2 linked regions of the Sporichthya polymorpha DSM 43042 genome follow. The protein of the gene in region 2 interacts with the protein of the main gene of each other region in a pairwise test. Links are inferred from orthologs where the notes say so. Each region holds a gene or a part of one and is shown on either strand. Other genes may lie near its edges. The genes, in order: eno and rpe.

The links.
Region 1: the proteins of rpe (region 2) and eno interact in binary tests that used the Escherichia coli proteins (3 or more experiments, as listed by UniProt). The link is inferred for Sporichthya polymorpha DSM 43042 from one-to-one orthologs.

Annotation. Positions count from the first base shown.
Region 1 is NZ_KB913029.1:546,022-549,178, reverse strand. What follows is about bases 172-3,016. They hold eno (phosphopyruvate hydratase), read left to right. Parts: upstream 172-877; coding sequence 878-2,155; downstream 2,156-3,016. Other genes in these bases: SPOPO_RS0102730 (DUF501 domain-containing protein), read left to right, coding at 2,714-3,016; SPOPO_RS0102735 (FtsB family cell division protein), read left to right, coding at 2,163-2,717; SPOPO_RS0102745 (DUF885 domain-containing protein), read left to right, coding at 172-735. In the rest of the region: more of SPOPO_RS0102745, read left to right, coding at 1-171; more of SPOPO_RS0102730, read left to right, coding at 3,017-3,157. UniProt on the Escherichia coli protein: Catalyzes the reversible conversion of 2-phosphoglycerate (2-PG) into phosphoenolpyruvate (PEP). It is essential for the degradation of carbohydrates via glycolysis.
Region 2 is NZ_KB913029.1:4,286,291-4,289,366, forward strand. The notes cover bases 156-2,919. They hold rpe (ribulose-phosphate 3-epimerase), read left to right. Parts: upstream 156-1,065; coding sequence 1,066-1,773; downstream 1,774-2,919. Other genes in these bases: SPOPO_RS34505 (hypothetical protein), read right to left, coding at 156-876; ribD (bifunctional diaminohydroxyphosphoribosylaminopyrimidine deaminase/5-amino-6-(5-phosphoribosylamino)uracil reductase RibD), read left to right, coding at 1,779-2,919. In the rest of the region: more of SPOPO_RS34505, read right to left, coding at 1-155; more of ribD, read left to right, coding at 2,920-2,921; SPOPO_RS0120880 (riboflavin synthase), read left to right, coding at 2,925-3,076. UniProt on the Escherichia coli protein: Catalyzes the reversible epimerization of D-ribulose 5-phosphate to D-xylulose 5-phosphate.

The sequences.
Region 1 (3,157 bases), 3.7 Mb from region 2 along the record:
ACCGCGTTCGTGCGCGAGCACGACCTCGTCACCGTGCACGACGACCCGGTCGAGATCGTCGTCATGCCGGAGATCCACCGCGGCGTCGCGGTCGCCTACTGCGACCCGCCCGGCCCGCTGGAGACCGCGAACCTGCCGACGTTCTACGCGATCTCGCCGACCCCCGCCGACTGGCCGGCGGAGCGGGTCAGCTCGTTCTTCCGTGAGTACAACTGCCACATGCTGCGGAACCTCACGATCCACGAGGCGATGCCCGGGCACGTGCTCCAGCTCGCGCACGACCGTCGCTGCGTGGCGCCGACGAAGGTGCGCGCCGCGTTCTGGAGCGGCCCGTTCGTCGAGGGCTGGGCGGTCTACTCCGAGGAGCTGATGGCCCGTCACGGTTTCGGTGGCGACGCCCTGCGGATGCAGCAGCTGAAGATGCAGCTGCGGATGACGATCAACACGATCCTCGATGTCCGCGTCCACACGCGCGGGATGACGCAGGACGAGGCCATGGCGCTGATGACTGGCCGCGGCCACCAGGAGGAGGGCGAGGCCCACGGCAAGTGGCGCCGGTCCCTGCTCACCTCCACCCAGCTCTCGACGTACTTCGTCGGGTATCTCGGCGTGCGCGACCTGGTCGCCGAGGTCCGGGCCGCGGACCCGGGACGGGCGGAGCGCGAAGTCCACGACCGCCTGCTCGCCCACGGCTCGCCGCCCCCGCGGCACCTGCGCACCCTGCTCGGTCGGTAGGCCCCGCGGTGGGCGAATCGGGCGAAGGCGGACAATCGAATGAAGCATCTTCGTGTTCACCCGGAGCCGCCGGTGCGGCTCCGCCGTCGCGTTGCGAACGCTCGGTAGTGTCGTCAGCGCTGTCTGAAATGGAGTGACGAACGTGGCCACCATCGACGAGATCGTCGCGATCGAGATCCTCGACTCGCGCGGCAACCCGACCGTCGAGGTCGAGGTCGTGCTCGACGACGGCAAGGTGGGGCGCGCGGCCGTGCCCTCCGGCGCCTCCACCGGCGCCTTCGAAGCCGTCGAGCTCCGGGACGGTGGCGACCGCTACCAGGGCAAGGGCGTCCTGAAGGCCGTCGCCGCGGTCGAGGAGGAGATCCAGGACGCGCTGCTGGGCTTCGACGCCAGCGAGCAGCGCCTGATCGACCAGGCCCTGATCGACCTCGACGGGACGCCCGGCAAGTCGCGCCTCGGCGCGAACGCGATCCTCGGCGTCAGCCTCGCCGTCGCGCGCGCCGCCGCCGAGAGCGCGGAACTGCCGCTGTTCCGCTACGTCGGCGGCCCGAGCGCGCACGTGCTCCCGGTGCCGATGATGAACATCCTCAACGGTGGCGCGCACGCGGACACCAGCGTCGACATCCAGGAGTTCATGATCGCCCCGGTCGGGGCCGAGTCGTTCTCCGAGGCACTGCGCTGGGGCGCGGAGGTCTACCACTCGCTCAAGTCCGTCCTGAAGCAGCAGGGCCTCGCAACCGGCCTCGGTGACGAGGGGGGCTTCGCACCGGACCTGCCGTCGAACCGGGCCGCGCTCGACCTGATCGCGACCGCGATCGGGGCGGCCGGTTTCCGCCTCGGTGACGACGTTGTCCTCGCGCTGGACGTCGCCGCGACCGAGTTCCACTCCGACGGCGTCTACAACTTCGAGGGCCAGAAGCGCACCGCGGAGCAGATGGCCGAGTACTACGCGGACCTCGTCGCCAGCTACCCGCTGGTCTCGATCGAGGACCCGATGAACGAGGAGGACTGGGCCGGCTGGCACGCGCTCACCGAGCGCCTCGGCGACCGGGTCCAGCTCGTCGGTGACGACCTGTTCGTCACGAACCCGGAGCGGCTCGCCCGCGGCATCGCCGAGGGCACCGCGAACGCGCTGCTGGTGAAGGTCAATCAGATCGGCACGCTGACCGAGACCCTCGACGCCGTGAATCTCGCGCACCGCAACGGGTACCGCTGCATGATGAGCCACCGCAGCGGCGAGACCGAGGACACCACGATCGCCGACCTCGCGGTCGCGACCGACTGCGGCCAGATCAAGACCGGCGCCCCGGCGCGGTCCGAGCGCGTCGCGAAGTACAACCAACTGCTGCGCATCGAGCAGCTGCTCGACGACGCCGCCCGCTACGCCGGCCGGTCCGCCTTCCCGCGGTACCAGGGCTAGGTCTGACGTGAAGGTGCCCCGCCGCGCCGCCGCGCGACCGACGTCTCGGGACCGGGCTCGCCCGGCCGCGAGCCGCGGCGCTGCGCGGCCGGCGGTGCACAGCGGCCGGGCGCGGATCCCGGCCCAGGCCGCGCCGGTCGCGGTCACGCCGCCGGGCAGCGGCCCCCGCAGCTACTTCACACGGCGGGCCGCGGTGTTCGCGGCCGTGCTGTTCGTCGTCGCGATGACGGTGGCGATCCCGGCCCAGCGCTACGTCGCGCAGCGCAACAACATCTCCGACCTTCGGCAGCAGGTCGCGCAGGACACCGAGCGCGTCGCCGAACTCGAGAGGCAGGTCGCCGCGGCGAACGAGCCGTACGCGATCGAGCGCGAGGCCCGGCGCCGCCTGCACTACGTGATGCCCGGCGAGATGGCGTTCCGCGTCTCCGACCCGATGCTCGTGCAGAAGGAGCAGGAGGCCCGCGCCAAGGCCGAGGGCCCGTGGTGGGACCGCATGCTCGACTCCGTCGACGAGGCCGCGCAGCCCGTCAGCGAGCTGCCCACGGGGCGGGCGGCTCCGTGACCTCGGGCCTCGAGCCCGCCGACGCCGCCGTGGTGAAGGCCCAACTGGGTCGACCTCCGCGGGCCGCGGTCGGCGTCGCGCACCGGTGCCCGTGCGGGCTCCCCGACGTGGTGAAGACCAAGCCGCGCCTCGACGACGGCACCCCGTTCCCGACGCTGTACTACCTGACCTGCCCCACCGCCGCCTCGGCGATCGGGACCCTCGAGGCCTCGGGTCTGATGCGGGAGATGACGGCCCGTCTGGCCGACGACCCCGAGCTCGCGGGGGCGTACCAGCGTGCCCACGAGGCCTACCTCGCGACGCGGGACGAGATCGAGGAGGTCCCCGAGATCGCGGGCACCTCCGCCGGTGGGATGCCGCGGCGGGTCAAGTGCCTTCACGTCCTCGTCGGGCACTCGCTCGCCGCCGGCCCCGGCGTCAACCCGCTCGGGGACGAGGCG
Region 2 (3,076 bases):
GCCGCCGCCCCCGCCGAAGAAGCCGCCACCGCCACCGCCCCCGCCACCGGGGGCGGACAGCGACGCGGCGCCGAGACCGCCGACCCCCTGCTCACCGTCCCGCCCGCCGGGGCCGCCGGCGCCGCCGCCCGAGGTCAGCCCGCCCTGGCCCCGGTTGGGTCCGCCGTTGCCGGGGTCGCCCTCAGGACCGCCACCGCCGCCACCGGCGCCGCCCGGCGTCCCGCTGTAGGTGCCCCCGCCCCCGCCGCCGCCACCGGCCGCGAGCAGCGGCACCGCGACCTGCGGGAGCGTGGTGTGGGCCATCACGAACGACCCGCCTCCGCCGCCGCCCCCGCCGCCGCCGAACTGGTTGAACGGGTCGCAGACATCGGTGCTCGGGTCGAGCTGCACGGTGCCGCCGGGCGCCCCGCCGTTCACCCCACCGGCTCCACCGGTGATGCCGTTCGCGGACGAGCCGATTCCGCCGACGTAGAGGTCGAGCACCTGCCCGGGTTCGACGTTGAGGACCGCTCGAGCGGTACCGCCGAGGCCGCCCGGCGCGCCGGTCACGGTCCGGGCACGGGGGAGCGAGAGCGTGCCCTCGGTGCAGTCGCTCTGCTGGTCCGCATCGCCCGGTCCGCCGGAACCACCGCGGGCCCCGACGACGAGGTTGACCACGCCGGCGGGGACGGTGAAGACCGTCGCGATCGCCGAGGGTTCGGTGAACAGGCACTGGACGGCCCGCCCGCTCGCGGTGCACTCGGCGGGCAGCGGCGCGCGGGGTGCGGCGCCGGCCGGGGGAGCGGTCGTGGCCACGAGGAGCGGTACCAGCAGCGGACCGAGAATCCACGGCCGGGACGACCCACCGACCCTGCCCCGCATCACCCGCTGTGCCATGGCGATCCTCCCCGGTGGCGCTCAAGCTAGTCGAGACGTGCCCGTGTCATCAGGGTCCACACGAGCGATTCGCCACCAGGTAAGGGCATTTCCGGTCAAGAAGTCCGCACGGTGATCCGGCGGCGCGGTGAGATCCGGCTGTGGTCGCGGCCTCGCCCGCGACCGGTCTGCCGATACGCTCCCGGTCCCATGGGTGTGCAGATCTCGCCGAGCATCCTCTCGGCCGACTTCTCCCGGCTGGCCGAGGAGTGCGACCGCGTCGCCGGGGCGGCGGACTGGCTCCACGTCGACGTCATGGACAACCACTTCGTGCCGAACCTGACGCTGGGCCTGCCGATCGTCGAGTCGCTCCTCAAGCGCGTCAGCACGCCGGTCGACTGCCACCTGATGATCGCCGACCCGGACCGCTGGGCCCCCGGGTACGCCGAGGCCGGCGCCGGCTCGGTGACGTTCCACGTCGAGGCCGCCCACGCCCCGATCCGGTTGGCCCGCGCGATCCGCGCCGCCGGCGCCCGGGCCGGGATGGCGCTCAAGCCCGCCACCGACGTCGAGGGCTACGCCGACCTGCTGCCCGAGCTCGACATGGTGCTGATCATGACCGTCGAACCCGGTTTCGGCGGCCAGGCGTTCCTCGACGTCGTCCTGCCGAAGATTCGCCGAGCCCGCGAGCTCATCGCCGGCCGCGACCTCGACCTGTGGCTGCAGGTCGACGGCGGGGTCTCCGCGAGCACGATCGAGCGGTGCGCCGAGGCCGGGGCCGACGTGTTCGTCGCCGGGTCCGCGGTCTACGGCGCGGACGACCCGGCCGAGGCCGTGCGCCGGCTCCGCGCGCAGGCCGAGACCGCCACCGCGGCGGCGCCCTGGGCGAAGTCCGCCGAGTCCGCGGGTCCGGAGTAGGACCGATGGCGTCACCGGCCGAGTACGCGGCGATGCGCCGTGCCCTGGCGCTGGCCGGGCGCGGGCTCGGGACGACCAGCCCGAACCCGGTCGTCGGCGCCGTGGTGCTCGACATCGTCGGCACCGTGGTCGGCGAGGGCTTCCACGTGAAGGCCGGGAGCCCGCACGCCGAGGTCCTCGCGCTGGCCGCCGCCGGCTCGCGGGCGCAGAACGGCACCTGCGTCGTCACGCTCGAACCCTGCAACCACACCGGCCGGACGCCGCCGTGCGTCCAGGCCCTGCTGGACGCCGGCATCGCGCGCGTCGTCATCGCGGTCCGCGACCCGTTCGCGCCGGCGGCCGGGGGCGTCGAGGCCCTGCGCGCGGCCGGGCTCGAGGTCGAGGTCGGCGTCCTGGCGGCCGAGGCCGAGCGGGTCAACGAGGCCTGGCTGACCTCGGTCCGCGCCGGCCGGCCCTTCGTCACCTGGAAGTACGCCGCGAGCCTCGACGGTCGCTCCGCCGCCGCCGACGGCACCAGTCAATGGATCACCGGCCCCGCGGCCCGCGCCGACGTGCACCGGCTCCGCGCCGAGTGCGACGCGGTGCTCGTCGGCTCCGGCACCGTGCTCGCCGACGACCCGGCCCTGACCGTCCGCGACGCCCCGGTCCGCCACGGCCAGCCGCTGCGGGTCGTCCTCGACTCGGCCCTGCGCACGCCGCCGACCGCGCAGGTCCTCGACGACACGGCGCCGACGCTGATCTTCAAGGCCCCGGGTGCGGTGGACGGCGACCCGCGCCTGTACGAGGGCGCCAAGATCGTGACGGTCCCTCAGGCGCCCGATGGCACCGGCGTCGACCTGCACGCGGTCCTGGCCGAACTGCACTCCCGCCAGGTCGTCTCGGTCCTCCTCGAGGGCGGCCCGCGGCTCGCCGGGTCGTTCCTGGCGGCCGGTCTGGTCGACCGCGTCGTCGGCTACGTCGCCCCGGTCCTGATCGGCGGCGACGGTCTACCGGCCCTGGCCGGCCCCGGCGCCCCGACGATCGAGGCCGCCCGCCGTTTCCGGCTCGACGAGATCACCCCCGTGGGCCCGGACGTCCGCCTCGTGGCCCGGCCGGTGGTCCCGAGCCCGCCCCGCGAACCGGCCGTCGAGAATTCAGTGGAGAATTGAGCGATGTTCACGGGCATCGTCGAGGAACTCGGTGAGGTTCTCGGCCTCGAAAACCTGAGCGAGGACGCCGCGCGGCTGACGTTGCGCGGCCCGCTGGTCTGCGGCGACGCCCGGCACGGGGACTCCATCGCCGTCAACGGCGTCTGCCTGACGGT